Regions from separate parts of the Streptomyces sp. NPDC001530 genome, predicted to be linked through region 4. Evidence: riboswitches for the same ligand, from Rfam matches in the RefSeq annotation. Region 4 holds a riboswitch; each other region holds the start of a gene.
The links. Region 4 has a riboswitch for cyclic di-AMP ahead of ACFY0T_RS19155 (peptidoglycan DD-metalloendopeptidase family protein). Riboswitches for the same ligand answer to the same signal wherever they lie in the genome.
Positions count from the first base shown of each region.

Region 1: another riboswitch for cyclic di-AMP. It lies ahead of ACFY0T_RS26185 (M23 family metallopeptidase); the one in region 4 lies ahead of ACFY0T_RS19155 (peptidoglycan DD-metalloendopeptidase family protein).
Region 2: another riboswitch for cyclic di-AMP. It lies ahead of ACFY0T_RS10855 (transglycosylase SLT domain-containing protein); the one in region 4 lies ahead of ACFY0T_RS19155 (peptidoglycan DD-metalloendopeptidase family protein).
Region 3: another riboswitch for cyclic di-AMP. It lies ahead of ACFY0T_RS21835 (C40 family peptidase); the one in region 4 lies ahead of ACFY0T_RS19155 (peptidoglycan DD-metalloendopeptidase family protein).

Region 1 is NZ_JBIAVS010000012.1:323,460-330,971, reverse strand. Features, by position in the region: gene trmB (tRNA (guanosine(46)-N7)-methyltransferase TrmB) at 1-114, shown strand, start outside; gene ACFY0T_RS26195 (PrsW family intramembrane metalloprotease) at 378-1,757, shown strand; gene ACFY0T_RS26190 (aldo/keto reductase) at 2,027-2,971, opposite strand; gene ACFY0T_RS26185 (M23 family metallopeptidase) at 3,232-4,269, opposite strand; cyclic di-AMP (ydaO/yuaA leader) riboswitch at 4,281-4,438, opposite strand; tRNA gene ACFY0T_RS26180 (tRNA-Met) at 4,795-4,868, opposite strand; gene ACFY0T_RS26175 (dihydrofolate reductase family protein) at 4,977-6,125, opposite strand; gene ACFY0T_RS26170 (MarR family winged helix-turn-helix transcriptional regulator) at 6,274-6,792, shown strand; gene ribA (GTP cyclohydrolase II) at 6,988-7,512, shown strand, end outside.
Region 2 is NZ_JBIAVS010000005.1:76,414-83,925, forward strand. Features, by position in the region: gene ACFY0T_RS10845 (Cof-type HAD-IIB family hydrolase) at 198-1,010, shown strand; gene ACFY0T_RS10850 (GNAT family N-acetyltransferase) at 1,058-1,495, shown strand; gene ACFY0T_RS10855 (transglycosylase SLT domain-containing protein) at 1,644-2,375, opposite strand; cyclic di-AMP (ydaO/yuaA leader) riboswitch at 2,379-2,535, opposite strand; gene ACFY0T_RS10860 (hypothetical protein) at 2,807-3,106, opposite strand; gene ACFY0T_RS10865 (CocE/NonD family hydrolase) at 3,182-5,179, opposite strand; gene ACFY0T_RS10870 (hypothetical protein) at 5,199-5,531, opposite strand; gene ACFY0T_RS10875 (polyprenyl synthetase family protein) at 5,866-6,876, shown strand; gene ACFY0T_RS10880 (CHRD domain-containing protein) at 7,145-7,512, shown strand, end outside.
Region 3 is NZ_JBIAVS010000010.1:182,607-190,118, reverse strand. Features, by position in the region: gene bioB (biotin synthase BioB) at 1-227, opposite strand, end outside; gene ACFY0T_RS21870 (8-amino-7-oxononanoate synthase) at 421-1,545, shown strand; gene ACFY0T_RS21865 (DUF397 domain-containing protein) at 1,565-1,789, opposite strand; gene ACFY0T_RS21860 (helix-turn-helix domain-containing protein) at 1,799-2,656, opposite strand; gene ACFY0T_RS21855 (ATP-binding protein) at 2,869-3,330, shown strand; gene ACFY0T_RS21850 (LysR family transcriptional regulator) at 3,380-4,297, opposite strand; gene ACFY0T_RS21845 (LysE family translocator) at 4,425-5,042, shown strand; gene ACFY0T_RS21840 (DUF6328 family protein) at 4,996-5,511, opposite strand; gene ACFY0T_RS21835 (C40 family peptidase) at 5,592-6,065, opposite strand; cyclic di-AMP (ydaO/yuaA leader) riboswitch at 6,068-6,233, opposite strand; gene ACFY0T_RS21830 (hypothetical protein) at 6,604-6,909, opposite strand; gene ACFY0T_RS21825 (ATP-dependent Clp protease proteolytic subunit) at 6,917-7,512, opposite strand, start outside.
Region 4 is NZ_JBIAVS010000008.1:425,315-432,826, reverse strand. Features, by position in the region: gene ACFY0T_RS19180 (CoA-binding protein) at 1-43, shown strand, start outside; gene ACFY0T_RS19175 (TetR/AcrR family transcriptional regulator) at 194-814, shown strand; gene ACFY0T_RS19170 (SIMPL domain-containing protein) at 893-1,639, opposite strand; gene ACFY0T_RS19165 (SGNH/GDSL hydrolase family protein) at 1,784-2,569, opposite strand; gene ACFY0T_RS19160 (DUF6250 domain-containing protein) at 2,715-3,431, opposite strand; gene ACFY0T_RS19155 (peptidoglycan DD-metalloendopeptidase family protein) at 3,811-4,704, opposite strand; cyclic di-AMP (ydaO/yuaA leader) riboswitch at 4,709-4,873, opposite strand; gene ACFY0T_RS19150 (alpha-galactosidase) at 5,168-7,237, opposite strand; gene ACFY0T_RS19145 (tyrosine-protein phosphatase) at 7,426-7,512, shown strand, end outside.

The DNA of each region.
Region 1 (7,512 bases), on a different contig from region 4:
CCGCTGACCCGTTTCGAGGGCCAGGGACTGGACAAGGGTCATGTGGTGAACGACCTGCTGTTCCGGCGCGTACAGCACCTCGTAGACCACCCGGACCAGCATGCGAAGCAGTGACCGAACCAACCATCCGGTAGCACCGGATCAACCACCCGGCTAGCACCGGACCAACCACCCGGGCAGCTCCGGACCAACCACCCGGGCAGCAATCGGACCAGCAGTCCGGCGACGGCCAAGGCTGCCGCGCTGAAGCCTCGCTGAGGCTCTCGCTGAAACCCGCGGGAGTCTCTCGGGCGTCTCTTCGGCGGCTCTCGGGAACCCCCCCGGGCGGCACCAGGCGCCGTCGCGGGCTGCGCCCCTTCCTCGTTAGGGTCAAAGCCGTGGCCACCTGTCCCCCGTACCCGACGCACCCCAGCGGCCCCACCGGCGGTGCGCCGCTGCGGCACGCCCACTGGTGGCAGCGCAGATGGGTGCGGTACGGCGCGCTGATCACCCTGCTCGCCATGTCCGGGCTCGTCATCCTCGCCCTCGTCCGCGAACAGACCGGCACCGAGGGCTTTCTGGTGGGCCTCGGCCTCGCCGTGTTCCCCGTGCCGCTCCTCATAGCCGCCTTCCGGTGGCTGGACCGGGTCGAACCCGGCCCCTGGCGGAACCTGATCTTCTCCTTCGCCTGGGGAGCCTGCGCGGCCGCGCTCATCGCGATCGTCGCGAACAGTTTCGCGACCAGATGGATAGCGACCGCGACCGCGGATCCGTCCCACGCCAACACCCTCGGCGCGACCGTCATAGCGCCCATCGTCGAGGAGTCCGCGAAGGCGGCGGCCGTCCTGCTGGTCTTCCTCTTCCGCAGACGGGACTTCACCGGGATCGTCGACGGGGTGGTGATAGCCGGGGTCACCGCCACCGGCTTCGCGTTCACCGAGAACATCCTCTACCTCGGCACCGCATTCGGCACCGACCAGCTCAGCGGCGAGCGCGGGCTCGCGTCCGTGACCGCCGCGACCTTCTTCGTCCGCGTGGTGATGTCGCCCTTCGCGCACCCACTGTTCACCGTGCTGACCGGCATCGGCTTCGGCATCGCCGCGCTGTCCGCCGAGCGCCAGCATCTGCGCCGCGTCCTGCTCCCCCTCGGCGGGCTGCTGCTCGCCATGGGCATGCACTCCGCGTGGAACGGCTCGTCGAACTTCGGGGAGTACGGTTTCTTCGCGGTGTACGCGGCGTTCATGGTGCCCGCGTTCGGGCTGCTCACCTGGCTGGCCGTCTGGACCCGGCAGCGGGAGCTGCGCACCATCCGCTCGGAACTGCCCGCGTACGCCGTCGCCGGGTGGCTGACCGCGACGGAGCCGTACGTCCTCGGCTCGATGCGGGCGCGGCGGCTCGCCCGCGAGTGGGCCGGCCATCACTTCGGGAAGGGTGCGGCTCGCTCGGTCGCGGAGTACGAGGCGTACGCGACCTCGCTGGCGTTCCTGCGTCACCGGGGGCGGCGGGGGCGGGCGGGTGCCGACTTCGTCGTACGGGAGCGGGAGTTGCTCGATGAGCTGTGGCGGCGGCGGGAGGTTGCTCGGCCGGCGCTGGCGTACGCCGCGCGGGCGACGGCTCCGGTGCTCGCGTATCCGCAGCCGTGGCCCGCGTACGGGTACGTGAGCCACGCCCAACCGTATGGGCCCGCCCAACCGACCGGGCCCGGCCAGCCGCACGGGCCCGGCCGGCTCTACGGGCCTGCGGCGCCGTATCCCGCGTACAACCCGTACCGCTCGTAGTTTTTCGCCCCCTCCGCCCCTACCCGTCCCGTACCTGGGGCTCCGCCCCAGACTCCCGTATCGCGCTTCGCGCTCGTCCTCAAACGCCGGACGGGCTGAAACTTCCCCCGGGCCGGCGCTGGAAAGTCCTTAGCCCGTCCGGCGTATGAGGACGAGGCCGTCAAGGCCGATGGGGGTCCAGGGGGCGGAGCCCCTTGGCGGGGGTTTGGGGGTGGAGCCCCCAAGGGACGGGAATGGGTAGGGGCGGCGGGGGCGAAAACACTCGGCGGTTACGCCGACGCCTCCGTCAGCTTCGTCAGCTCCGCGGCCGTAAGGGCCAGGTCCGCCACCCCGAGCAGCGCCGGCAGCTGCTCAACGGTCCGCGCGGAAGCGATCGGCGCCGCGACCGTCGGCTGGGCGGCGAGCCAGGCGAGGGCGACCGTGGCGATCGGGGCGTCATGGGCCTGGGCGACCTCGTCGAGGGCGGCAAGGACCTTCCGGCCACGCTCCGTCTCCAGGTGCTTGCCGGCGCCCTGCGCACGCGCACTGTCGACCGTCGCACCCGGGCGGTACTTGCCGGTGAGGAACCCGGACGCGAGGGCGTAGTACGGGACGGCCGCTAGGCCGGAGCGTGAGGCGACGTCCCGAAGAGCGCCCTCGTAGGTGTCGCGCGAGACGAGGTTGTAGTGCGGCTGAAGGGCGACGTAGCGCGCGAGGCCCTCGCGGTCGGAGAACTCCAGGGACTCCTGGAGCCGCTCGGGCGAGATGTTGGAGGCGGCGATGTGCCGCACCTTGCCCGCCTTCACCAGCTCGTCGAGCGCACCGATGATCTCCTCGACCGGCACCTCCGGCTTGTCGAAGTGCGTGTAGTAGAGGTCGATGTAATCGGTGTCCAGACGGCGCAGGGACGCGTCGGCCGCGGCCTTGATGTTGGCACCGGACAGCCCCGGGTACTCGGGGTGCTGGCTGACCTTGGTGGCCACCACGACGTCCGAACGGTTGCCGCGGGCCTTGAGCCACTTGCCGATGATGGTCTCGGACTCACCGCCCTTGTTGCCCTCGATCCACGCCGAGTACGAGTCGGCGGTGTCGACGAAGTTGCCGCCGACGGCCGTGTACGCGTCGAGCACAGCGAAGGACTGGGCCTCATCGGCGGTCCAGCCGAAGACGTTGCCGCCGAGGGAGAGCGGGAAGACCTCGAGGTCGGAGGAACCGAGCTTGCGCAGAGAAGTCATGGTCGAATCCAACGCCGTACCGGATTCATGAATTCCGCAAACGCCTGACCGGCAGCCCTGACGTCGGGGGGGTGTCGTCAGGACCGCCGGGGATCAGAAGAGAACCGGGCCGGGTTCGAAGAGAGTCGGCCTCAGAGGGTTGAGGCCAGCGTCGACTCAACGCTTTGAGGCGAGCATCAACTCAGGGGGCTGAAGCCGAGAGCCGGCTCAGGAGCTGGGGCGAGAGCCGGCTGGCTCAGGGGTTCGAGGCGAGCGTCGGCTCAGGGGGTGAGGCCCTTGCTGCGCAGCCACGCCATCGGGTCGATCGCGTCCCCGCCGTCGGGGTGGACCTCCAGGTGCAGATGCGGCCCGGTGACATTGCCGGTCGCGCCCACGCGCCCGATGACGTCACCCGTGGTGACCTTCTGCCCGACGCTGACTCCGATCGACGACTGGTGGTTGTACCACAGCTCCGTGCCGTCCTCGAGGGTGAGGATCGTGCGGTAACCGTACGCGCCGGCCCAGCCCGCCTCCGTGATGGTGCCGCTGTGGATCGCCTTGAGCAGCGTGCCGGTGGGCGCGGCGAAGTCCAGGCCGGTGTGGTAGCCCGAGGACCACATGGAGCCGGCCTGCCCGAAGGTCGACGTGATCGTGTACGAGGAGGTGGGCAGCGAGTAGCTCTTGGCGAGTTCGGCGAGGCGCTCCGCCTCGGCCTTCGCCTTGGCCTCCTCCTCCGCCTTCTTCTTGGCGGCGGCGGCCTTGGCCTCTGCCTCGTCCTGCTCCTTGGCGGCGAGCGCGACGGCCTGCTTCGCGGCGGCGGCCTCGGCGGCCTCCTGGGCGGCGCTGTCGACCTGGTCCTGCTGCGACTCGGCCTGCTGCATGATGCGGGCGCGCAGGGCCTCGCCCGCGTCCGTGCTGCCCTGCGCGGCGTCGGCGCTGGTCAGACCGGCGCTGGTGAGCGGGGTGGCGGAACCCTTGGGTGCGCTGGATTCGGCGTCGGATATCAGGGCCTTGGCGGAGTCGGTGACCGACGACAGGTCGGGCAGCGAGATCGACACCGGAGGCTTGCCGGGCGCCGCGGTGGCCATGCCGCCCGCGCCGACAGCGGCGATGACGCCTACGCCGAGAACCGTGGAGCTGCGGGCGAGTCCTCCGCCGCGCTGCTTGCTGACGCGGTGCCGGCCGCGAACGGGACGGACGGAATCCTCGGTGGGATTCCACTCCTCCCAGGGACCCTCGTCGTTGCCGTACGCGTAGCCGAAGGGCTGGGTGTCGTTCGGCGCGAACGAGGTTTGCTGGGCAGGCCGGTTGGACGCCACGTGGGCGCGCTCCTTTCCTTCCTTCTCGCCTACCGGGTTAGCTGACGGGTTCGGAGCAGGAAGGTCTCCTACGCGCGTCAACCACGGTTTGTTCCACCGTGGAAGACGCTCGATTCACCCCAAGTTGGTGGTTCCCCGGCTCCCTTGCGGGATTCGGCGCGTGCGCACGGAGCCGCCTCTTGTGACGGCTGGGACGACCGCGCTGCGTTATCGAACGTTAATAGACGCGGGTACCGGATTCCAAGCTGTTCGGACTGATCATTAACGCTTTTGGCCAGGACTTACGGGTCACCAGCGGCGAAAAACGGGCGAGTTGACCACGCCTCATAAACATCCACTCAACTAACGGTGCGTCAGTTGTTATGCGGAGGGGCACCGTCCGATCACCCCAGGTGATAACGATCAAGAACGCTGGACAGGGGCCCTCAACAGCACCGTCACCGCCCGGTCGCACCCGGGCGGTGACGGCCGGGAAACACCAAGGGCCGGAACTCGTGAATCCGAGTTCCGGCCCTTGGCCTTCAGTAGCGGGGACAGGATTTGAACCTGCGACCTCTGGGTTATGAGCCCAGCGAGCTACCGAGCTGCTCCACCCCGCGTCGTTGAAACCAGTGTACGCCATTCGCGGGACCCAAAGCACACACGTTTAAACGCACCCCCGCGCAGACACTTCGCAGGCACTCCACAGGCACTCCCAAGCAAGGGATTTATCCCAGAAGGTGCCGATTGGGCGCCTTGGCCCGCTCCTCGTACTCCGGGAGTACGACCACGTCGGCGCCCGCGGCCGCGAGGAGCGCGTTCCCGTCGGCCCCGGCGACGAACGTGTCGGGCTCACGCCACGCGGTGACCACCCGTCGCACACCCGCGTCGAGGATCAGCCGGGCGCACGGCGCCGGCCGCGAGGCCCGCCGGGCACAGGGCTCCAGGCTGCTGTACACCGTGGCGGAGCCGAGGCGCGGATCGGCGGGGTCGATCTTGGCGAGCGCCGCCTCCTCGGCATGGACCACAAAGTCGCCGCCCTCACGGGAGTGTCCCCGCGCCAGTTCGGTCCCGTCGGCGGCCACCACCACCGCGCCCACGCTGAACGCGGTCTCCGAGGGCGGACACAGCTCCGCCAGCTCGCACGCGAGCGCCAGCCAGTGCCGGTCCGCGGCGGAGGCGAGCGCCCCGGCGCCGGGTGCGGTGGGGACGTACCGGATGAGGACGACGTCCCCGACGGGCCGTGTCTCCACCAGCCGCATGCGCCCGGGGGGATACGCCCCCGGCCCGAAGAGCCGCGGCGCGTCCGGCTCGCCGACGAACAGTGGCGCGACGGCGAGCTGCAGTTCGTCCGCGAGCCCCTCGCGCATCAGCTGGGTGTGCACCCGCCCGCCGCCTTCGACCATGAGGCGGCGCACACCGCGTACGTCATGGAGGTGTTCCAGCAGCACCCGCCAGTCGAGTTCGGCCCCCGTGGACACCAGCTCGACGCCGAGCCCGTCGTCCAGCCCGCGCAGGGCATCGGCCGCCCTGGCCGCCCCCTTGTCCGTCGTGTAGACGACCTTCTCGCCGCCCGTGTGCCAGAACTGCGCCGCCGGGTCCAGGTCGCCGGATCCGCTGACGGTGACCTTCAGCGGGTACTCGGGGCGCCCGGCGGCGACCCGCGCCGCGCGCCGCTCGGCCGAGTTGACCAGGAGCCGCGGGTTGTCCGAGCGGATCGTGCCCGCGCCGACCAGGATCGCGTCGCTGGAGGCCCGTACCTCGTCGACCCGGTCGAAGTCGGCCGGGCTCGAGAGCAGCAGCCGCTCGGGACCGGTGTCGTCCAGGAAGCCGTCGAGGGAGACGGCGGCGGACAACAGGACGTAGGGATGGGGCATGGGGGCGGACCCTCCAGCTCTCGCAGGTTCGACTGGACGACTCGGTACGGCTCGATCCGTACGACTCGGTACGACTCGGACGACGTGACATGACTCAGCGAATGAAGTCCTAGTGGTTCAATTTTTAAACAATACCTAGACTGTACGCATGACGACCCGCTGGCTCTCCCCCGCCGAACAGCGCGCCTGGCGCTCGTACGTCGCCGCCTCCTCGCTCCTGGAGGACACCATCGACCGCCAGCTCCAGGCGGAGGCGGGCATGCCCCACCTTTACTACTCCATCCTGGCCATGCTGTCCGAGGCGCCGGACCGGCGGCTGCGGATGACCGAGCTCGCCGAGATCCTGAAGATCACCCGCAGCCGGCTGACGTACGCGGTGACGCGGCTGGAGAAGGACGGCACGGTACGGCGCGAGGGCTGCCCCACCGACAAGCGGGGCCATGTCGCCATCCTCACGGACGAAGGCATGGCCATCCTGGAGCGGACGGCGCCAGGGCATGCGGAGACGGTGCGGTCGGCGGTCTTCAACCATCTGACCCCCGAGCAGGTGGGGCAGTTGGAGGAGATCTGCGAGAGCATCGCGCGGGCGATCCAGGGCGAAGATCCCGGGGTCGGCGGGGAAGATCTGCCGTGGCGGCGACGTTCTTCTTCGCAGTGCGCACAGTGAGGCGCTTGTCCGCAGTGCGCACAGTGAGGCACTGCAGCGACCGCAGCGACCGCAGCGAGGCGCTGACCGCGTGATCCGCGAGACACCGTAAAAGCTATTGCTTGAACTTTGAAGCATCGGGTACGGTCTCCGTCCGAGGGTGTGCTTCAAATCTGAAGCACCATCTCGTACGCACCCGCTGGACGGAGAGACAACATGCGCGACTACCCCACCGCCACCGTGCGCACCCGCGTCCGCGTGCCCCTGCGCTTCGGCGACGGCTACTCCGTCGACGCGGAGCTGGTCACCTTCCACGGCCTCGCCGACGGCAAGGAACACCTGGCCGTCGTCCTCGGCGAGCCCGGCGCCAACCCGCTGGTGCGGCTGCACTCCGAGTGCCTGACCGGCGACGTCTTCGGCTCGGCCCGCTGCGACTGCGGCCCGCAGCTGCGCGAGGCGGTGGAGCAGATCGCACAGCGGGGCGGCGTGCTGCTGTACCTCCGCCAGGAGGGCCGCGGCATCGGCCTCTACAACAAGCTCGACGCGTACGCCCTCCAGGACCAAGGCCTCGACACCTACGCCGCCAACGCCGCGCTGGGCCTGCCCGAGGACGACCGCGACTACACGGCCGCCGCCCAGATGCTCCAGGCCCTCGGCATCGACTCCCTGGACCTGCTCTCCAACAACCCCGACAAGGCCGACCAGCTCCGCGACCTCGGCATCACGGTCTCCCACCGCGTC
Region 2 (7,512 bases), on a different contig from region 4:
CCGGCCGTCAACATGACGACGTGCGGTCGCGCACCCAACAGGGGCTTTCGGCTTGCCCCGACAGGGGCGTCGTACGCGCTGGTTATCGAGGTGGCGGGCCCAGATCGCCGTGCGGTGAACGGAGTTGCTGACGGGATACCGGACGTCGTCCGGTTCACGCCGGGCCGATGAGTCATTCGATCCGTATTCTTCGGATCATGGCCGCTCCGACTGCATATTCACTCATCGCCACTGACCTGGACGGGACGTTGCTGCGCGGCGACGACACACTCTCCGACCGGTCGCGCGCCGCGTTGGCGAGAGCCACGGCTGCGGGCGCCCAGCATCTGGTGGTGACGGGACGGCCGGCGCCGAGGGTCCGACCGCTCCTGGACGAACTCGGCGGCGAGGGGCTGGCGGTGTGCGGGCAGGGGGCGCAGCTGTACGACGCCGGGGCGGACCGTCTGCTGTGGTCGGTGACCCTGGACAGGGAGTTGGCCGAGACGGCGCTCGGCAAGATCGAGGCGGAGGTCGGGCTGCTCTATGCGGCGGTGGACCAGGACGGCGTGGACGGGCTCACGCTCATCGAGCCGGGGTATGTGATGCCGCATCCGACGCTTCCGGCGGTACGGGTACACCGCCGCGACGACCTCTGGACGGAGCCGATCAGCAAGGTGTTGCTCCGTCACCCGTCCTTGTCCGACGACGAGTTGGCGTCGGCGGCGCGGGGCGTGGTCGGTTCGCTGGCGACGGTCACCATGTCGGGGCCGGGCACCGTCGAACTCCAGCCATGCGGCGTGACCAAGGCGACGGGCCTCGCCCTTGCCGCCGCTCACCTCGGGCTCACCCCCGCCAGCACCCTCGCCTTCGGCGACATGCCCAATGACATCCCCATGTTCGACTGGGCCGCCCACGGCGTCGCCATGGCCAACGCCCACCCGGAACTGAAGGCGGTCGCCGACGAGGTGACCCTGTCGAACGAGGAGGACGGAGTCGCGGTGGTGCTGGAGCGGCTCTTTCGGGCCCGTTAGGCCCGGCGGCGCCGGAACCTCTCGGGGTGGCCGATACGCTCCGCGGCATGGACGTTCAGGTGGAGATCATCCGGGAAGCGAGTCAGGAACTCGTCGATGCCTTCGGCCGGTTGCTGCCGCAGTTGTCCTCGACCGCCGAACCCCTCGACCGCGCGGCGGTCGACCGGATGGTGTCCTGCGATGCGAACACGGTGCTGGTCGCCCGGGCGGCAGGCGAGATCGTCGGCACCTTGACCCTGGTGCTGCTTCCTGTGCCGTCCGGGCTGCGCGGTCGTATCGAAGACGTGGTCGTGGACACCGCGGCGCGTGGCCGGGGGGTCGCGGCGCTGTTGACGCGGGAGGCTCTGCGCTTGGCCCGGGAAGCGGGCGCCCGGACCGTCGATCTCACCTCTCGGCCGGATCGCCAGGCGGCGAACCGGCTGTACGAACGCCTTGGGTTCCAGGCCCGGCAGTCGACCGTCTACCGGTACCTGGTGGAGGGGTAGTCGGACGGCTGGGCATCCGACCGGCCCAAAGGACAGCCGACCAAGCCGATAGACAGCCGACTAGCCCGAAGGCCCGATAGACAGCCGGCCGACCTGATGGCCAGCCGACCGGCTGGATGGACAGCCGGCCGGCCGGACCGACGGCCGGTCAGTACGCCCCGTTCACATTGTCGATCGAGCCGTACTTCGCCGCCGCGTAGTTGCAGGCTGCGGTGATGTTGGCGACCGGGTCGTACGGGTCCATCGCGGTGCCGGGGACGTGGTAGGCCTTGAAGGTCGGGTCGATGACCTGGAGGAGACCCTTGGACGGGATGCCGGCGGCGGCGTTGGAGTCCCAGTTGTTGATGGCCCTGGGGTTGCCCGAGGACTCGCGCATGACGTTGCGGTAGATGCCGTTGTAGGTGCCCGGAATGCCCGCCTTGGCCATGATGTCCAGGGAGTGCTTGATCCAGCCGTCGAGGTTGTTGGTGTACGTCTTGGCGGAGGCGGGGGTGACCGTGCTCGCCTTGGACGCCGTGCTCGACTTGATGGTCTTCGTGCCCACCGTCAGCGTCAGGCCCGGGCTGAGCACGGCCGGGTTCGCGCCGATCACCGCGCGGTTGGCCTCGTACAGCTTCTTCCAGCCGCCGCTCGTCGGGTTCTTCTGCGCGATCTTGGAAAGGGTGTCGCCCGCGACCACCTTGTAGGTGAGGAGCTGGACGTCGAGAGTCGTGGCCGCGGCGGCCTTCGTGACCTGCGCCACCTGTGTCGGCTGGGCGGCGTGTGCGCTGGTCGCGCTCACGAGGGGAAGTGCGAGCGCGACTCCGCTCGTGCCCGCCGCGATCAGACCGCGGGTGAGGGCGTTGGGCTTGGGACGGCGGTGCGTGCCTCGTCCGGGCATGGCGACATTCCTCTCCGGCGCCTGCGAGGTGAGCTGTCGGGTTCGGGCTGGAGGTGCCCGGCCGCGCTGTGGGCGCGGCTTCACCCCGAGCCGCTCCGGTGTCCGGAACGGCGGCTTACCTGGGTCCCCCGCTCCTGCCGTGCGTGGGTGGGTGGGGTTTCCGGGCGGCGGCAGGATTCGGCGATCCGCCCGGATCGGGGCGAACGTATGCGAGAGCACATGTCGGGAACAAGCCCCGAATTCATGGCTCAGTCCGCTTTAACCTTGGAAAAGGAGAGGATGAATTGCCCGATTGTACCGGAATGTGATCCTCAACTTGCCTTCCGCGAAGGGGGAATCGAAGAAGTGGGGTGGAATGTCGGGATCACTCGGGCGTGACCCAACTCACTCGCCCGAGGCCCATCAAAGCGGCAATGCGGTCAACTCGGGCATTACGGTTCGAGTGTCCAGGCGGGGGAGTGCCTGGGGGGAGCCGGGCGCACCTCCCACACGGAGAGGTCCGTGTCGCGGTCGTCGTCGGGGAGGCGGCCCGCGTTGGGCTTGAAGTAGAGGCCGTAGCCCCAGTATTCGGGGAGTTCGTGGCACATCAGGTCGGGATACGGCTCGAACTTCCGCCCCCTGTATGCCCTGTTGATCCTCGCCACGGCCTCCGCGCGTGAGATCCCGAAGCGCGTGACCATCTCGTGGGCCATCTCGCGGAAGTAAGCGAGCATGCCCTCGTCGAGGTCCATCAGGAATTCCCCGGTCCGTGGCTCCCTGTCACTCCGCGCCATGGCCTCAGAATCCCCTACGACGCCTCCGCGTCTCTAGCCCGCCGTTCGGGGGATTCTCTTCTCCCATGTCCGGTGGAAGACCACCTCGCCGCCGTCCTTGCAGATCACCTCGTTGGAGGTGATGAAGTGCGAGGCGTCGCAGGTGATTTCGGAGGTCGTCGAGACGCGCGCGTCCCAGGCCAGGTCCGGGCGGTGCAGACGGACCGACCAGGTGGAACGGGCGCGGGCCGACAGCGGGTCCGAGTCGCTGATGGTGTACGTCTCCAGCGCGTCCTCGGTGAATTCGAGGCCGTCCGGGTAGAGGCGGGTGCCGCCGTAGCGGGGGGCGACCTCCAGGCGCCAGGTACCGGCGGCCACGTCGCGGACGACCAGGCGTTCCGGACGGGGTTCGTCCAGCGTCGCCGGGACGACCACGCCCAGGGGCTCGGACTCCTCCGGCTCCTCGAAGGCGACAGCGGGCGCCGACTCCCTTGCTCGTACGGGGAGTTCGAGGACGCTGCTCGTCGGGTCCAGGGTGAAGCCGGCCTCCGAGCCCGGCTGGGGCCAGATCCAGGGCCAGTACGCAGAGGAGAGGGAGAGACGGATGCGGTGGCCAGGCGGGAACGCGTAACCGATGCCGTTCAGGTCGAAAGCCACGTCCTCCGTAGTACCCGGTTTCCAGGGAACCGCCTGGTCACGACCGTGGCGCGCTGACAGGTTCAGCGCACCTCGGGTGATGAGCGTCGAGGCGCCGTCGGGCGCCACGTCGCAGAGGCGGGTGATCACCTGGCCCCGGGGGACCGAGGACGTCAGCCGCAGACGGACCCGCGGACGGCCCAACACCCAGGTCTCCTCCGGCACTTCGAACTCGAAGCAGGCCGATCGCGCGTCCTCCTCCCGCTGGTCCGGAGGCAGGTCCGGGTCGTTTCCGTAGGGGAGGAAGCGGCCCGCGTCCACCCCTGTGTGCTGGGGCGAGCGGACCAGCACCGGCGCGCCCTGGAGCGCGTACGAGACGGGGGTGACTGTGGGGGAGGGCCAGGCGTCATCCGCCACCCAGCGGCCCGGCAGTACGTCGTACACCGTCGCCGGAGGGTGTGCGTCCATCACGTACGAGCGCAGGAGCGGTTCCGACATGACCCCCGTGTCCGTGTCCCGGAGCCAGTGGTCCCACCAGCGCAGGGTCTCCTGGAGGAAGCCGATCGCCGGGCCGGGCGGCAGGCCCCGATCCGGGTACTGGTGAGACCAGGGGCCGATCAGGCCGCGTACGCGCTCGGGCGGCAGGTTCTCGACCAGCCGCAGCACCGTGTCGCGGTACGGGTCGTGCCAGCCGCCGACCGCCAGGACCGCTGCCCGGATGGTGCCGTAGTCCTCGCAGACGCTGCCGTGGCGCCAGTACGCGTCCCGGGTCTGGTGGGACAGCCAGGTGTGGACGAACGGGTCCACCGCCTGCAGGCGCCTCACCCACATGTCCCGCCACATCACCTGGCCCACGTGCACCGGATCCGGCGGGCGGGAGACGAAGGCGAGCATGGTGGCCGCCCAGGCGTGCATGTCGACGGCGAGGACGGAACCTCCCATGTAGTGCGTGTCGTTGTCGTAGCGATCGTCCGTCGAGCAGACCGTGACGATCGCCTTGAGCGGCTCGGGCGCGAGGGCCGCGATCTGGAGGGAGGTGAAGCCGCCCCAGGAGATGCCGAACATGCCGACCCTGCCGGTGCACCAGGGCTGGGCGGCGAGCCAGTCGATGACCTCCACCCCGTCGGCCGGCTCGACCTCCGAGTACGTGTCCGTCGGCATGCCCTCCGAGTTCCCGTGGCCGCGGACGTCCACGCGGACGGAGGCGTAGCCGTGGCCCGCGTACCAGGGGTGACGTTGCCAGTCGCGGGACGCCGTCCAGTCGGTCAGGCGGTACGGGAGGTATTCGAGCAGCGCCGGTACGGGTTCGTCGGTCAGCGGGCGCCAGACGCGGGCGTACAGACGGGTGCCGTCCAGGAGCGGGATCCAGAAGTCCTCGTGAGTGGTGTCGTACGGGAAGGACGTACGGATGTGCATGAGCGTCACCCCAGTGGCGTCAGCGGACCGGGTGCATCGTGCGGCGCAGCCGGAGGGCGGCGACGGCCGGCAGGCCCAGGCCGATCAGGCGGACGGCGCGGCGCGTCGCTTCCGGGGCGAGGGCGCATTCCGCCGCTTGTGTGCGCCCGGCCGGGTGACGGCGGCCGGTCACGTACGGGATCAGGCCGAAAATGCCGAGGAACGCGAAGCGCTCCCAGACCTCCCGGCCGGAGAGGGGCAGCAAGCCCCTGGTCTGGCCGAAGAACAGGCCCCTGGCCTGGCCGAAGAAGGCGTGGTCGTCACCCGGGCGGGGCCGGTCGGCGGGCTTGGCTTCGACGGCTCTTCGGGACACGGATGCCTGCCCCTTCCCAAGTCAGTACATGTCCGGTCGAATCGGCTGATCAAGAACATACCGTTCGTGATCCGATACCGCCCTGGTACGCGGGGCGCCTCCACTTCGGCGCGCGGGTGTCTGCCGGTCGGGTGCGGGGGTACCTGCAGCTCGGGCGCGCGGGTGTCTGCCGCCGGGGCGAAGTCGCGCGAGGGACGGTGGGCGCTCGTGGTGATCGAAACGTGACCGGATACGCTGACTTGAGTGATGGCAGCGACACATCGACAAACCGTGTCATCGACCGAATGATCGACCGAGTTCGCCATGTGATCGTCAGCAGACAGGAGAACCTCTCGTGACCGTCGTCGGGCCGTTCGGGCTGAGCGTGCGGGACCAGGCTCTCGAAGCCGATGTCCAGGCCGGATTGGCGGCTGTGGAGGAGGGCTTGCTCGAAGTCACCAAGAGTGAGGTCCCCTTCATCACGGAGGCCGCGCAGCACCTCCTGCGTGCCGGTGGAAAGCGGTTCCGGCCGCTGCTCGTGATGCTCGCCGCGCAGTTCGGGGACCCGTACGCGCCGGGTGTCGTGCCCTCGGCCGTGGTCGTCGAGCTGACGCATCTCGCCACGCTGTACCACGACGACGTGATGGACGAGGCGGATGCGCGGCGCGGGGTGCCCAGTGCGAACATCCGCTGGGGCAACTCGGTGGCTGTCCTCACCGGTGACTTCCTCTTCGCGCGTGCCTCGCACACCCTGGCCGACCTCGGGCCCGAGGCCGTCCGGATCCAGGCCGAGGCGTTCGAACGGCTGGTGACCGGTCAGATCCTGGAGACCGCGGGGCCGCGCGACGGGCGTGACCCGGTCGATCACTACCTCGATGTGCTGGGTGGCAAGACCGGCTCGCTGGTCGCTGTCGCGTGCCGGTTCGGCGCCATGATGTCGGGGGCCGACGAGACGGTCGTGGACGTGCTGACGCAGTACGGGGAGCGGCTGGGGGTCGCCTTCCAGCTCGCGGACGACGTGCTGGACATCGCGTCCGACTCGCACGAGTCCGGGAAGACGCCGGGGACGGATCTGCGCGAGGGGATTCCTACGCTGCCGGTGCTGCGGCTTCGTGAGCGGGTGGAGCGGCTGGGGCTGGCCGAGGACATCGCGCTGTGCGAGTTGCTCGACTCCGACCTGACGGATGACGCGCGGCACGCCGAGGCGCTGGCCCGGTTGCGGGTCCATCCGGCGCTGGAGCAGGCCCGTCGGGACACCGTGCGGTACGCCGAGGAGGCGCGGGCCGCGCTGGCTCCGTTGCCGGAGTGCGATGCGAAGGCGGCGCTGGTGGAGCTGGTGGATGCGGTGGTGCATCGGGCCGGCTGACGGCACCGGAGTTTTTCGCCCCCTCCGCCCCTACCCTCCCCCAAGCTCTCGGCTTCGCTCGAGCAGGGGGGACCCCCATCGTCCCTGAGGGCTCCGCCCCCAGACCCCCGTATCGCGCTACGCGCTCGTCCTCAGACGGCGGACGGGCTAAAAGATATGTGGCGCACGTCACATTGTTGGATTGAGTCCAATCTCAGATCCATTCCGTAACACTCTCCAGAAGCTGACGCAGGGGGCGTTGGCTGAGATACGGGGAGAAAACAGAATCATGGGATCGAACGCCACGTTCGCTACGTTCAGCACGCGTCGTAAGAGCCTGATCCTGACCGGCGTCGCGGTGGCCGCCGCGGCCGGTGTCGCCGCTGCCGTCATCCCGGCGGTCGCCGACAGCGGCAGCCAGAGCAAGGGGCACTCCGGGCACGGCGACCAGACCATCGCCGTGCAGAGCGGAGTGCTCGACGGCAGCGGCGGCACCATCCTCGCCACCAGCCTCAACGGCGCCAACGAGGTGCCCGTCCAGGGCGGCCCCGCCGTCGGCGACAAGGATGGCGCGGCGCTGGAGTTCATCAAGGTCAAGGGCGACAAGGTGTCCGTCGCCGTGACCTGGCGCGGCACCGGAAAGCCGACCCTGCTCCA
Region 3 (7,512 bases), on a different contig from region 4:
AGCCGCTGCGAGCAGTACGAGCAGTCCTCGGGACACAGGCCCGACTTGAGGTTGACGAGGTAGTTGAGTTTCACCCGTCGGCCGAACCAGTGCCGGCGTACCTTGCCGGCCGCGGCCACCACGTCGAGCACGTCGTCGTCGGAGGTGGCCAGCACGGCCAGAGCTTCGTCCCGGGTCGGCAGCTCGCGCCGAAGCCCCTTGTCCACCAGCGTGTTCAGCAGGTCCATGAGGTCCGATCCTGGCCTATGCGACCGCTCTCGGCCAAGGAGAGTTTGCACAACAGAGACGGTTCGACGTGTGGGTATTGCCACATCCTGGGCGGCTGGCCCGGCCGCTAGGGTCTGTGCACTGCCTACAAAACACCCGCACTACAACACACCCGCCACTACGGCACACCCGCCACTACGGCCCGGAGGACACATGGCGTTCGGCTGGATCGACGAGCAGGCGCGGGCGCGCCGCCGGGCCGGACTCGTCCGCACCCTGCGTCCGCGTCCCGCCGACTCGCCGCTCCTCGATCTCGCGAGCAACGACTACCTCGGTCTCGCCCGCCATCCGGAGATCACTGGGGCCGCGGCGGACGCGGCGCGACGGTGGGGTGGCGGCGCGACCGGTTCCCGGCTCGTCACTGGCACCACGGAACTGCACGGCGAGCTGGAACGCGAGCTGGCCGACTTCTGTGGCTTCGAGTCCGCGCTCGTCTTCTCCTCCGGATACGCGGCCAATCTCGCCGCCGTCACCGCGCTCGCGCCGCACGGCTCGCTCGTCGTCTCGGACGCGGGCAACCACGCCTCGCTGATCGACGGCTGCCGGCTGGCCCGCGGCACCACGCAGGTCGTCGGGCACGCCGACCCCGACGCCGTGCGCAAGGCGCTCGGCACCCATCAGGGACCCGCCGTCGCCGTCTCCGACACGGTCTTCTCGGTGGACGGGGACGCGGCGCCGCTGTCCGAAATCGCCCTCGCCTGCCGGGAGTACGGCGCAGGACTGATCGTCGACGACGCCCACGGGCTCGGCGTCCTGGGCGACGGTGGCAGGGGCGCTCCGCACGCGGCGGGGCTCGCGGGCGACGCGGACGTCGTCGTGACCGTCACACTCTCGAAGTCGTTCGGCAGCCAGGGCGGCGCCGTCCTCGGCCCCGCCCCGGTCATCGACCACCTGGTCAACGCGGCGCGCACGTTCATCTTCGACACCGGTCTCGCGCCCGCGGCGGCGGGCGCGGCCCTCGCGGCGCTCAGGCTGCTGCGCCGCGAGCCGGAGCGTGCCGGACGGGCGCGCGCGGTGGCGACGGCACTGCACACCCGCCTGACGGCCGAGGGGCTGGAGGCGGTACGGCCGGACGCCGCCGTCGTATCCGTGCGCGCGCCCTCCCCCGAACGGGCCGTGCGGTGGGCGGCCGACTGCCGTGAGGCGGGACTCGCCGTCGGCTGCTTCCGTCCCCCGTCCGTGCCCGACGGCATCTCACGGCTGAGGCTGACCGCCCGCGCGGACCTCACCGAGGAGCAGATCGAGCACGCCGTAGGTGTGATCGGTCGGACGCGGTGAAGGGGTAGCGGTTCGGCGGTCAGCTCAGTGCGGCGATGAATCCCTCCCAGGCGGCAGGAGCGAAGAGCAGGGCGGGGCCTGCCATGTTCTTGGAATCACGCACGGCCACCAGTCCGGACCAGGGTCCCGGGCCGGGGCGCGCCGTCTCGACGCAGTTGTTCATTCCCGTACTGCGGCTGCTGCGCAGCCATCGCACATCGTGCAGTGAGGTACTGGAAGGTACGTTCCGAGCCAGTGCTGACATGGTGCCTCCTTACGCGCCGTCAGCTATCCCGGCGATGTAGTCCAACGAGGCCTCGGGCGAAAGGGCGTGGAACTGAAGGGCGTTGAAGGCCTCGCTGTAGGCCTGAAGGTCTTCTTTCCGTTCGAGGTAGAGGCTACTCGTCAAGTGGTCGAGAACAACCACATCCAGATCAGTTGTGTTCGGAAATGAAAAGATAACGAAAGGCCCGGTGACTCCGATGTGTGCTCCGGCGGCGAACGGCAGGACTTGAAGCCGCACTTGAGGCAGGGTGGCGGCCTCCCGTAGCCGGTTCAGCTGACGTGCCATGACCTCCGGTCCGCCGACCTCCCGTCGTAACACCGCCTCGTCCAGGACCGCGCTCAGTTCCAGCGGGGGATGCGAACGCAGCACGTCCTGGCGGGCGAGGCGCACTTCGACGAGCGCGTCGAGCTTGCCGTCCTCCAGCCCGTCCACGGCGGCCCGCGTCACCGCACGGGCGTACTCGGGCGTCTGCAGCAGCCCTGGCACGACGGAGGTCTCCAGCGTCCGCATCCCACTGGCCTGCGACTCCAGGCTGATGAAGTCGCGGTACGTCGGAGGCAGCACCCCGCGATAGGCGTGCCACCAATGGTGCCGTCCGTTGCCTTCGGAGCCCGCCAACACGACCAGGAGATCTCGTAATTCGGGATCCTCCACGGCATACGCGTCCAGCAGTCGTGCTACGTCCGCCGGCTTCACCCCGCTCGTGCCGGTCTCGATCCGGCTCACTTTCGACTGATGCCAGCCCAGCAGGCGGGCCGCCTCACCACTCGTGAGGCCCGCATCGGCGCGCAGCGCGCGCAGTTCGGCACCGAGTTTGCGGCGGCGCACCGCGGGACCGTGCTGCATGGCCGTACTCCTTACTCCTTCCGAGCCGCCCAAATACGGTCTGCCGTCGCAGAGTTCACCGCTTCGAGCGACAGATATATGCATAACTTGGTGGATCGCACCCGTGACCGGCCCGGTAATGGCAGTCTGGCGCGAAGCACCAGTCCGGGACCGTACTCGAACCATCCGCTCCGTGTCGGACTCCGGTCCCGTGGGAAAGGGACGACGTCGCCATGGCAGACCACCAGGAAGCATCCGTCACTCTGCCGAGCGATCCCGCCTCGGTCTCCGCGGCCCGGAAATTCGTCGTCGACGTGCTGGCCGAATGGGGCCTGCCGTGCGACTCCGAAGTCGCGGACTCCGTACGCCTGATCGTGTCCGAACTAGCCACCAACGCCGTCCAGCACACGTTCGGGCAGTCGCCCACCTTTACGGTGGACGTACGGCTCGACCGAGACGAACAGCTGCGTCTCGGCGTCACCGACAGCCACCCGCGCTTTCCGAAACGGCTGCCCGCGGCCGTCCAACAGGACAACGGCCGCGGCATGGTGATCATCCGCTGGCTGACCGCCGAGTGCGGCGGCAGACTCACCGTCCGGCCCACCCGGGAGGGCGGCAAGACGGTCTCCATCGAACTGCCGTGGACGGCACCGGTCCAGCCGGTGGTGGCGGCCGGGGGGCCGCAAGAGCCGTAGGGAAGCGAGCCGTTCGGTTCTGCGGACCACAAGAGTCCCGCGACGCGGCCTAGTTGTGCTGCGCGGCCCGTCCGAAGGCGCCGCGCAGCAGGGCCCGGAAGACATCGGCCGCGGGGGCCGCCTCGTCGCTCCGGTGGACGACCGAGATCGTACGGCGCAGATCTCCCGGTTCCAGTAGCCGCGTCCCCACCGGCGTCGCCGCCGTCGCGGCCACCATCTCCGGTACGACCGCGACCCCGAGCCCGGCGCTGACCAGCGCGCACACCAGGGCGTACCCCGGGGTCTCGACCAGCACCGATGGGGTGGCCCCGGCCCGGGCGAGCGCGGCCTCCACGCCCTGCCGGGGCGGATGGTCCGGGGCCATGCTGATCAGCGGCTGCCCGGCGAGCTCGGTCAGCGGCAGCCGCGCCGAGCCGCCCGCGAGGACATGCCCGGGAGCGGTCACCAGCACCAACTCCTCGACCAGGACCGGCTCCACGCTCACGGACGACGGGAGCGGTACGGGCGCCGCGGGCTCGTAGGTGTGCGTCAGGGCCAGGTCCACCTCACCCGCCGCGACCGCCGAAATGCCCTCCGGAGGCTCGTAGTTGGCAACCGCGAGCTCCACGTCCGGGTGGGCCCGGCGAAAGGCGCTGAGGACGGGCGGCAGCAGATGGATGCCCGCCGTCTGGAAGGTTCCGAGCCGTAGCGTGCCGCCCGACAGGCCGGCCAGGCGCGCCAGTTCGTGCCGGGCCCGCTCCATCTCGTCGAGGACCCGGCGGGCCCGCGTCACGAGCAGCTCGCCCGCGTCCGTCAGCCGCGCCCCGCGATACGACCGCACCAGCAGGGTCGCGCCCGCCTCCCGCTCCAGCTTCGCCAGCTGCTGGGAGAGCGCGGGCGGGGTGTAGCCGAGTCGCTCGGCGGCGCGGGTGATCGACCCCGCCTCGGCGACCGCCACCAGCGCCGCGAGCCGCGTCGGGTCGTACATCGTGCCTCTCCTGGGTCTGCGGGGCCCTGAGGGTCCCTGGGGCCCTCAGGGTCTAAACCATTGCTTTAGACCCACCCAGAATATTCGACATACCCGCTACAGGCCCTTTACGGGCAGCCTGGTGCTCATGGACGCACAGCTCATCGCCTTCACGGGGGTCGCCGCGGGCATGGTCGCCATGCCGGGCGCGGACTTCACCGTCGTCGTACGCAACGCCCTGGTCTCGCGCCGGGCCGGAGTCGCGTGCGCGCTCGGCATCACCGGCGGGCTGCTCCTGCACACGGCGCTCGCCGTCGCCGGGGTCGCCGCGGTCCTCACCGCCGTACCCGCGCTGTTCCCGGCGCTGCAGCTGCTCGGCGGCGCCTATGTGCTGTACCTCGGCGTACGGACGCTGCGGTCGCTCGGACGGCCGCGCGAGGCGGTGGCCGACGTGGCGGGGTCCGGCGCGCGCCCGTTGCGACAGGGCTTCGTCACCAACGCGCTCAATCCGAAGGCGCCGATCACCTTCCTCAGCCTGCTGCCGCAGTTCGTGCCGGCGGGCAGCCCCGCGATGCCGCGGACCCTGCTGCTGGCGCTGATCGTGGTCGTCCTCGCCCTGGTGTGGTTCCCCGCGGTGGCGCTGCTGGTGGACCGGCTCGGCCGGTGGCTGCGCAGGCCGCGTGCCGCCCGGGCCGTGGAGGCGGTCACCGGCGGTGCGCTCACGGTTCTCGGCCTGGTGCTTCTGCTCGAGCCTCTGCGGATCTGACGTGATCCACCAGCCGGGGCAGGACGCTCCACAGCGCGAGACAGACGGCCAGCGTGCTCGCTCCCGCCGCGATTCCGGCGCCGCGCCCCAGCGTCACGTCCACGACGAGGAGTACCGATCCGCTGAACGCCAGCATCAGCACGTACAGACCGATGTGGGCCAGCCGGGAGGACACCCGCACGATGACGGGCTTCACGTTCTGCTGGAACAGCGCGCGGTGCAGCGCGGCCGGGGCCGTGAACAGGGCCGCGGCCAGCATCGAGAGCAGCAGCGTGATGACGTAGGTGGCGCGCTGCACGGAGTCGAGGGACGGGAAGCGCTGCGTGAAGGCCAGGGTCAGCAGGAAGGCGAAGAGGATCTGCACCCCGGTCTGGGTGACGCGCAGCTCCTGGAGCAGTTCCGCGAAATTGCGGTCGGCGCGTTCGAGGGGCGTCTCGTGGCGTGCCGCGAGGGGAGGTTGCTCGGCCATGGTGCACGAGTAACCGGTTCCGCCCGCTTTCACGCCCCGAGGGGGTGACGGCGGCGTGCGCCGTCACCCCCTCGGGCAGGTCAGCTGACCCGGCCGTACCAGACGCTCTTCGTCCAGATCTTCTGGAGCTTCACGACCTCCCCGGTCTTCGGGGAGTGCCAGATCTTTCCCTTCCCGGCGTAGATGCCGACGTGGTACACGTTCCGGCCCGAGTGGAAGAACACGAGGTCTCCGGCCTTGCGGTGCGAGGCGGAGATGTGGTGCGTCTTGTTGTACTGCGCCGCGGCCGTACGAGGCAGTTTCTTGCCCGCCTTCTTGTACGAGTAGAGCGTGAGTCCGGAGCAGTCGAAGCGGCGTGGCCCCGTGGCGCCCCACTGGTACGGGGAGCCCTTCTTGGAGGCCGCGACCTGAAGTGCCTTCGTCGCGAGAGTGGCCGCCTCGGCGTCGGTTGCGACGCCCGGGACCACGAGGGTGCCGCCCACGGCGGCGATGGTGAGGGCCGAGGCCGTACCGGCCCTGGTCCACAGCGACGGGACACGATTGAGCGCAGTCATGCGCAACCCTTCGTCAGCCGCCTGTGAAGGATGACCTGTCGGATTCGGGCTGGCGAAGTAGCCCGGCCGCGTACTGCGGCTTCACCCCAAGGACCGCCCGGATCTCTCCGGCGGCCCGTCGTGCTGGGTCCTCCACTCCTGCCGATCCACATCTGTCGACCGGACATCCGGGCGGCGGCAGGACTCGGCGTCCGCCCGGACCGCCCCGCCGCTGCGGCGGGGGCTTGTCGTCGGAAGGGATCTTCACGCATGTGGGTCGGAAAATCCGAGCGGAATCGGTGGTTTGTGGGGTTACTCACCACTCACCCGTTCGGGTGGACACCCCTCCGTTCGAGGGGGTGTTGAGGGTGCCGACGACGCTCGTACCAGCATCGGAACACTTGATTCCGCCTCTGCGCTACGCGCGTTGCGCAACTTATCCGCGCTCTCGAAAGGACCCGCGACTACTCCATCAGGGGGTACGCCATCTGGTCCGTTTGAAACCCGGGCCGGACACTTCGCCGGTTCGGCGGCGTGCCGCGGCCCGGGTGTCCGTGCGTCAACTGTCGGAGGCGGGCGGCAGGGTGACCCGGGCCGCCCGCCGCTCGCCGTCGAGGACGCGCAGGGCCTGGGCCAGAGTCGGGGCGTGCACCTCGCTCTCGCCCCGCTGGTGCATCAGCGCGAGGGCGTCACGCAGCGCCGTCGCCTTGCCGACCAGCGCCTGAGCGGCCCTCAGACCGCGATAGGTGTCCCCGGGGCGGGCCGGGTTGATGCGGCCGAGCAGATCGACCACGTCGAGGTAACGGTCGATCAACTCGGCCTCGGCGCGCGTGAGCGCGGGCAGTGGCGGCAGATCGGGGATCATCGGGCGGTCACCTCGCGCCGGGCGCGGTGCGCGAGGCCTTGCGGCTCGGGATGATCCGGTCGATCAGTCCGTACGCCAGCGCCCCCGGCGCGTCCAGGATCTTGTCCCGCTCGATGTCCGCGGCGACTTGCTCCGGGCTCTGCCCCGTGTGCCGTGCGAGCATCTCCTCCAGCAGCCTGCGGGTGCGCGTCAACTCCTCTGCCTGGATGGCCAGATCGCTCGCCTGACCCTGGATCGGTTCGGGGATCGACGGTTGGTGGATGAGTACGCGCGCACCCGGCAGCGCGAACCGCTTGCCCGGGGTGCCCCCGGCCAGCAGGACGGCCGCGGCGGACGCCGCCTGTCCCAGGCAGACGGTCTCCACGTCACAGGTGACGAACTGCATCGTGTCGTAGACCGCCGACATCGCGCTGAAGGAGCCGCCGGGGGAGTTGATGTACAGCGAGATGTCCCGGTCCGGTGCCAGGTACTCGAGGTGCATGAACTGCGCCATCACATCGTTCGCCGACGTGTCGTCGATCGGCGTCCCGAGGAACACGATCCGCTCGTCGAGCAGCTTCGAGTACGGATCCAGGGTCCGGTGCCCCGTGCTGGTCCGTTCGG
Region 4 (7,512 bases):
ACGGCTGCTCGGCCCCAACTGCGTGACTCCTCCCCCCGGATAAATCCGGGGGGCTTCTCCTATCCTTGGCACACGGCTACTGACTGAACGAGCAGTCAGTAGTGGCCGTACTTTGGGCCCCGCCTCGCGACAGTGTCAAGGGGTCGCGAGCGCCTGTCGTGCCCGTGTCGGAGCCGCTGTGTAGGGTTGCCGCGTGGCGAGAGTGCGGTTGAGCGTGGCGGAGCGGCGCGAGGAGTTGCTGCGGGCCGCCGTCGAGCAGATCGAGGCGCGGGGCGTGTCGGCGGTGCGGATCGCCGACGTGGCCTCGGCGCTCGGGGTGAGCAACGCGCTGGTGCTGTACCACTTCTCGACGAAGGAGAAGCTGGTGGCCGCCGCGTTCACGTACGCGGCCGAGGACGACCTCGCCCATCTGCGCAAGCTGCTCGGCCGCCGCACGACGGCGCTGCGGCGGCTGCGAGCCGCCGTGCGCTGGTACGCGCCGACGGGCCAGGCCAAGGGCTGGCGGCTGTGGATCGAGGGCTGGGCGGCGGCGCTGCGCGAGCCCGCGCTGCGGGAGGTCACACGTGATCTCGACAAGCAGTGGAAGGCCGCGATCACCGAGGTGATCGCGGAGGGAGTGGCCGCGGGCGAGTTCCTCTGCCCGGATCCCACGGGGGCGGCCCTCCGCCTCACGGCGCTCCTCGACGGCCTGGCCGTCCAGATGACGGCGTACGCCGGAGCGGTGTCGCGGGCGCGGACCCACGAGTGGGTGGACGAGGCGCTCGCGCGCGAACTCGGACTCGAGCGTGAGGCGTTGGCGGCGGCGGTGCGCTGAGCCGCGCACCCGCAGACGCTGCGGCTACGGTATCCGTCTGGCCTGAAGGCCCTCAGGCGTCGGCCGTCTCCCTCCAGCTCAGTCCAGCTCGTACACCGCCGTAAGCGTGATCGTGTCGCGGATCTCGCCGGGAGCGACCGGCACACCCGTCCCGCCCTGGTCGAAGGCGGCTGCCGCCACGCGTACCGGGCGGGATTCGCCGCTGCTGTCCTCGGTGAGGGAGACGAGTCGGCCGAGGCGGTGGCCGCTGAGGCGGGCGTATTGGAGTGCCTTGGTGTGGGCGTCGTCGTGCGCGGCCTCGCGGGCGCGGGCGTGCAGCGGGGCGGGGTCGGCGATGTCGAAGGCTACGGAATGGATGCGGCCCGCGTTGCCGGTCGCGTCGGTGACGGCCTGCAGGACCGCCCCCGTCTTGCCGATGTCACGGACCTTCACCGAGAACGACTGCGCGGCCTGGTAGCGCGTCAACTTGGAGACACCGTTCTGGTCCTCGTAGACCGGGGACAGCGAGAGGCTCTCGGTACGGATGTCGCGCTCCTCGACGCCTTGGGCGCGTACGGCATCGAGCAGGGCGTTGGCCGCGGTGGTCTGTGCGGCGAGCGCCTCTTTCGAGGTCTTCGCGGTGACGTCGACGCCCGCGCCGATGAGCGCGAGGTCCGGCGTGGCGGTGGCGCTGCCCTGGCCGGTGACGGTGACCGTCGAGGGGCTGGGCTCGGCGCTGAGCGCGGGGCGTGCGGACAGCGCGAACGCCGGTGCCGTCGCGGCCTGCGGAAGGGTGAGGGCGAGGAGGGTCGCGGCGAGTGCGGTGGACGCGCGGAGGGCGGGCATGCGGAGTCTCCTTCGGGCGCCGCCCCTCGAGACGTCGGGGCGGTTCGCGGTCATCCCAGCACCGCCGACCGCGCCCCGCCCCGCGCCACTCCCGCGCTGTCACCTCACCGGTCGAGCCACCGGCGGTCCCTCCGATGCGGCGACTCAGGCCACCGACTCGATCCGCATCTTGATGTCGTCGGGCGAAAGCGCACCCTTGGCCGCCACATGGTCCCCCGACGACTCCCCGCGCAACCGCCGCCCGATCCACGGGACCAGGTACTCGCGCGCCCAGTGGATGTCGTCGCGGCGCACTTCGAGCGTGCCGCGCGGCGGCAGCGGCGGCCAGGGCTGGTCCGGGTCGGCCGGTACGTCGAGACCGAGCACCTGACCGGCGCGGAGAGCCACACGCGTGTGGCCCTCGGGCGACAAGTGCAACCGGTCGCCGTCCCAGGCGCGGCGGTCCTGGATCGTCTTGAGTGACCACAGGTCGAGGACGGGACATCCGTAGCGGTCGGCGATGGCCCGCACATGTCCGTTGTACGTGGCGATCTTGCCGCGCAGATGCTTCAGCACGGGCACGCCACGGGTGTCGAAGCCGGTGGTCACCATCACGGTGCCGACGGCGGGGGTGAGTTCGGCGATCGCGCGCTCGAAGCGCTCCGCGACCTCGTCGGGGTCGGTGCCGGGCCGGATGATGTCGTTGCCGCCCGCACAGAAGGAGACCAGGTCCGGCGCCAACTCCTTGGCCCGCTGGAGCTGGTCCTCGACGATCTGGTCGAGCAGTTTGCCGCGCACGGCGAGATTGGTGTAGTTGAAGTCGCCCTCGGGCCGCCGGTCCGCGAGAAGTACCGCGAACCGGTCGGCCCAACCGACAAAGGCCCCGTCAGGACCGGGGTCGCCGACGCCCTCGGTGAAGCTGTCCCCCACCGCCACGTACGACCCGATCACTGATCTGTTGTCACTCTTCGAATCGTCTGCCACATCGGGCCATGATTCACCTTCGGATGTGAGCTACGCGACCGTAGGGAAGGGTTGACGGATGGTGAGATAAGCCACGCGTCAAGTGTTGTCCAAACCCGGAATAAGCCCCTGATCAGGGACGTTGATACAGCCGCCACACACGGAAGTCGGAGATCCGGAAGTGGCTCCACACGGTGCGGAACGCGAAGTGCCCACTTGTGTAAGGCTCCGGGTCGGTGTAGTCGAAGACCAACCGCCCGTTGTTCCACCATCGCACGACGGAGCCGTCCGAGACGATCCGGACGCGGTGCGGCTCGTTCGCCGTGAGCAGCGGCTCCGTGTAGTCGTAGATCAGCGGCCGGACACCGGCCTCACCGACGTAGCGGCGCAGCCGTGTCGTGGTGTTCGAGTTGGCGCCGTATCCGACGTAGTACGTCTTGAGGTAGTCGTATGCGGCGAGGGTGCCGTCCCGGGGCGTGGCGAAGAGGTCGTCCGGGGAGCGTACGTCGACGGCGTTCCAGAAGTTGTTCAGGTCGGAGACCCGGTCGTTGACGCCGCCCGCGGAGACGGGTGTGGCCGTGTACTCGATGACGTACGGCCCTTCGAGCTTGCGCTTGAACCAGACCGTCGCGCCACTCGGTACGTCGATCTCCAGGACACCGCGCGAGGCCGTGACCTTGCCGCCGTCCTGCAACTCGGTGGCCCACTGGCCCAGGCCGTGCCGGAAGTCGTCTGCGGCGATCAACTGTCCGCGGCGGTGGGTCGGTGCGGCGCTCGCGGCGGTGGCCGGGAGCAGCGCCGACAGGGCGGCACCGGCGGCCAGGGTTCCAAAGACTCTGCGGGTCGTCATGGGACTCCATCCGTACGAGGGATCGTGGTGATCGCGGGCTTCGACACCCGCCGGGCCTCGGTGCCACCAGGCGCTCACACCGAACTCGGCTTCTCCTCATGACCGTTGACGACAGCGTTCCGTACCCCTGGTGATCGAGGAGAGCGACGAGCCGAACGGCCACGTTGCGAAGCAGGGACCTCCGAAAGTATAGAAAGCGCTTGCGGGGATCGCTGTGACACTGTTCCGCTCGTGGATCGCCCATGAGGGTGCCGGAGGGGTCGCTCACGCAACACCGAAGGCCGGACCCCGGGGATCATGGGGTCCGGCCTTCGGCGGCTGTCCTGCCTCGAGAGGCAGAGAGTCCTGCCCGTCAAGGGCAGGAAGTCAGGAAGCGGGGTCAGCCAACGGCGACACCGTGCGCACGCAGGTACGCCACCGGGTCAACGTCCGAGCCGTAGTTCGGCGTGGTGCGGATCTCGAAGTGCAGGTGCGGTCCGGTGACATTGCCGGTCGCGCCGGAGAGGCCGACCTGCTGGCCCTCGGTCACGCTCTGGCCCGCCGAGACGGAGAGCGCGGACATGTGGGCGTACTGGGAGTACTGGCCGTCGGCGTGCCGGATGACGACCTGGTTGCCGTAGGCGCCGCCCCAGCCGGCCGAGACGACGGTGCCCGAGGCGATGGCCTTGATCGTGGTGCCGGTCGGGACCACGAAGTCCACGCCGGTGTGGTAGCCGCTGGACCACATGCTGCCCGCCACCTTGTAGGCGGTACCGACGGTGGCGCCCGCGACCGGCAGGGTGTAGCCGGAACCGCTGCCGGCGGACGCGGTGTTGGCGGCCGTCGTGGTGGTCTTGGCGGGCTTCGCGGCCGAGGGCGTCGTCTTGGTCGACGACTGGGTGGCTCCGCCCGAGGCGGCCTTCTTGCCGAGCGTCAGCTTCAGGCCGGGGTGGATCAGCGACGGGTCGCTGCCGATGGCCGAGCGGTTGTCGGAGTAGAGCCTCTTCCAGCCACCCGTGACGTTCTGCTCGTCAGCGATCTTCGAGAGATAGTCACCGGCCTTCACCCGGTAGGTCTTGGTCCCGGCCGCCTTTTTCGCGGCCGTGGGAGCGGCGGCGGCGGTCTTCGCGGGGTTTTCGGCAGTCTGCGCGACAGCGGCGGTCGGGGTCGCGGCGTGGGCGCCGGTGGCTCCCATCAGAGGCAGCGCGAGCGCGGCGCCGCCGGTTCCGGCCACGGCGATCGAGCGGGTGAAACGCTGGGACTTGGGACGGCGGTGCTTACCCTTCGCGGGCATGACGAATTCCTCTCCGGCGCCTGCGAGGTGAGCTGTCGGGTGCGGGCTGGAGATGCCCGGCCGTGCGCATGCACGGCTATACCCCTAGCCGTTCCGGAGACCGGAACAGGCGTGGTACCTGCGGGTCCCCCGCTCCTGCCGTGTGCGGGTGAGTGAGCGAATTCCGGGCGGCGGCAGGATTGGGCGTCCGTCCGGATTGAGGGCGAACGTAAGCGAGATGAGAGCGTGTCGACAACCATGCGGCTTTTCTGTACGCGCGCCTTTCTTGATCCATGCCGGAATTCCCGTCACCCTCTGTGGATTGACGATCTTTCCGACTTCTCAATCCGCCTTGGAATTCGGGCGGGTTGAGAAAGGAGGACCGCAACGCATCGTCACGAATATGACGCTCCTCACGCACGTCCACACACGTCGCTTTATTCCAGGGCCAGTTGGAATTAAGGCGCCAATTCGGACAGAACAGTCACATGCGACGCAGTCGGATAACCGTCGCATCAAGGTCCCCGCGCAGCCCCGTCCGTATCCCGTGATGCAGCAGCACCGCACCCCGGTGCACTTCGCCCGTTTCGCGGCACTCATACGCTTGTGTCGGGTCGAGTCCACGCAGCCGGAGCGGGGCGACCGGCTCGCCGTGACGCTGGGCCTGGAGCCAGGCGAGGACGACGGTCTCGTCGCCGTGGACGTACTGCACCGCGCTCAGCCCGCCCTCCGGGGGTCGCAGCCGGTAGAGGTCGCCGCGCTGCACGACGGGCCGGATCTCTTTGTAAAGCCCCACCCAGTCCCGCGCCTCGGCGAGTTCCTCCTCACTCCACTCGCTCAGGTCTCCGCCGACGCCGAGCACCCCGGCCATGGCGCTCACGAAGCGGAACCGCAGCGAGCTGACTCGCCCGTTGAGCTGCGTGTTCGGACTGTCCGTGACCCAGGCGGCCATGACCCGGGCCGGGTGGATCTGGCTGAAGCCGTGCTGAATGGCGAGCCGGTCGAGCGGGTCGGTGTTGTCGGAGGTCCACACCTGGTCCGTACGCGCCATGATCCCGAGATCGATGCGGCCGCCACCGCCGGAGCAGGACTCGAAGGCGACTCCCGGGTGCGCGGCCCGCAGCCGGTCGAGGAGGGCGTACAAGGCCTCCACGTGCTCGACCCACAGCTTCTGCGGGTAGCGCTCGCCGGGCCAACCCGCGTCCGTGAAGCAGCGGTTGAAGTCCCACTTCACATAGTCGATCGGGGCGCTGGAGAGCAGGCCGTCGAGCTGCTCCCACAGGTACTCCTGGACGTCCGGGCGGGCGAGGTTCAGTACGAGCTGATTGCGGTACTCCGTCCTGGTTCGCCCCGGCTGGAACTGCACCCAGTCCGGGTGCGCGCGGTACAGCTCACTGTCCGGATTGACCATTTCCGGCTCGACCCAGATCCCGAATTGCATACGCAGCGCGTGCACGTAGTCGCCGAGCGGCTTGAGCCCGCCCGGGAAACGGTCCGGGTTGGGCGTCCAGTCGCCGAGCCCGGCCCGGTCGCTGGTCCGCGCCCCGAACCAGCCGTCGTCGACCACGAACAGCTCGACCCCCATCGCGGCGGCCCGCCGCGCGAGCACCCCCTGCTGGTCCTCGGAGATGTCGAACGTGGTGGCCTCCCAGGAGTTGAACAGCACCGGCCGGTCCTGGTCCGCGTCCGGGATGACGTACGCGCGCTGGTAGGCGTGCCAGGCCCGGCTCGCCCCGCCGAAGCCGCCGTCGCTCCACAGTCCGGCGAAGACGGGGGTCGTGAACGACTCCCCCGGCTCCAGGCGCACCAGCCCGGAGTCGTCGTACCCCGCGCCGCCGGAGATCTGTACGCGCGCGTCGGGCAGTTGGGCCACGGAGATCCGCCACGAGCCCGACCAGCCGAGCGCGCACCCGTACACCTCGCCGCTCTCCTCCGTCGCCTCGCTGTCGAGCGCGACCCACGGCAGATGCTGGTGCCCGGTGTGCCCGCGCCGGCTGCCGATGACCTTCTCACCGTAGGTGAGGGCGGAGCGCACGAGCCGGGACTCTGCCGCCCATCGCCCGTGCAGCTGGGACAGCCGCCAGCCGTCGCGCTCGGGCAGCGTCCAGGTCGCGGAGTCGGCGCGCAGCAGCTCCAGGGCGGGGCCTTCGTTGGCCAGGGTGACCCAGCGCTCGATGACGTCGCCGCGCATCCGGTAGTGCAGCGTGATGCCGAGCCCGGAGTCCGAGAAGCGCAACCGCAGCTCGTCACCGTCCGCCCGGTACTCCTCGAAGCGCCACTCGGTGCCGCGCCGCTCGTCCGTCCGCACGGAGAGGGCGGGGCGGACGAAGCGGGGGCCGCCCTCGACCGGGTACTCCTCGTGCCCGTCGAGCGGGGATTCGAAGGGCCAGTACTGCGGCGCGGGCATGGCGGCGAGCGCCTCGGCGTCGGCGAGCGTGACCCGTGGGCCCCAATGCAGGTGCAGCAGCTCGTCGCGTTCGGTGAGCCGTAGTGCGTAGCCGCTCATCGGCCCCGAGAGAAGCCAGGTACGACCGTCCGAGCCGACCTCGATCATCAGTCCCCCACAGATTCGAACACGTACGATCAGGCCCCAACATCATCATGGCTCGGCGCCTCGGAGGCAACGCCTGTGGACAACTCATTGCCCGAGGAACCCATGTCGTATCGTCGAGAGCGCAACCCGTCGACTAGCGCCGCCCAGCGAAGCCGAGCAGCGCCGACGGCCGAATGGGAGGAGCCCCAGTGACGCAGCAGGTCCCGTCGACCGAGCCCGAGCTGGCCGGAGTGCGCAACTTCCGGGACGTGGGCGGCCTGCCCACCGTGGACGGC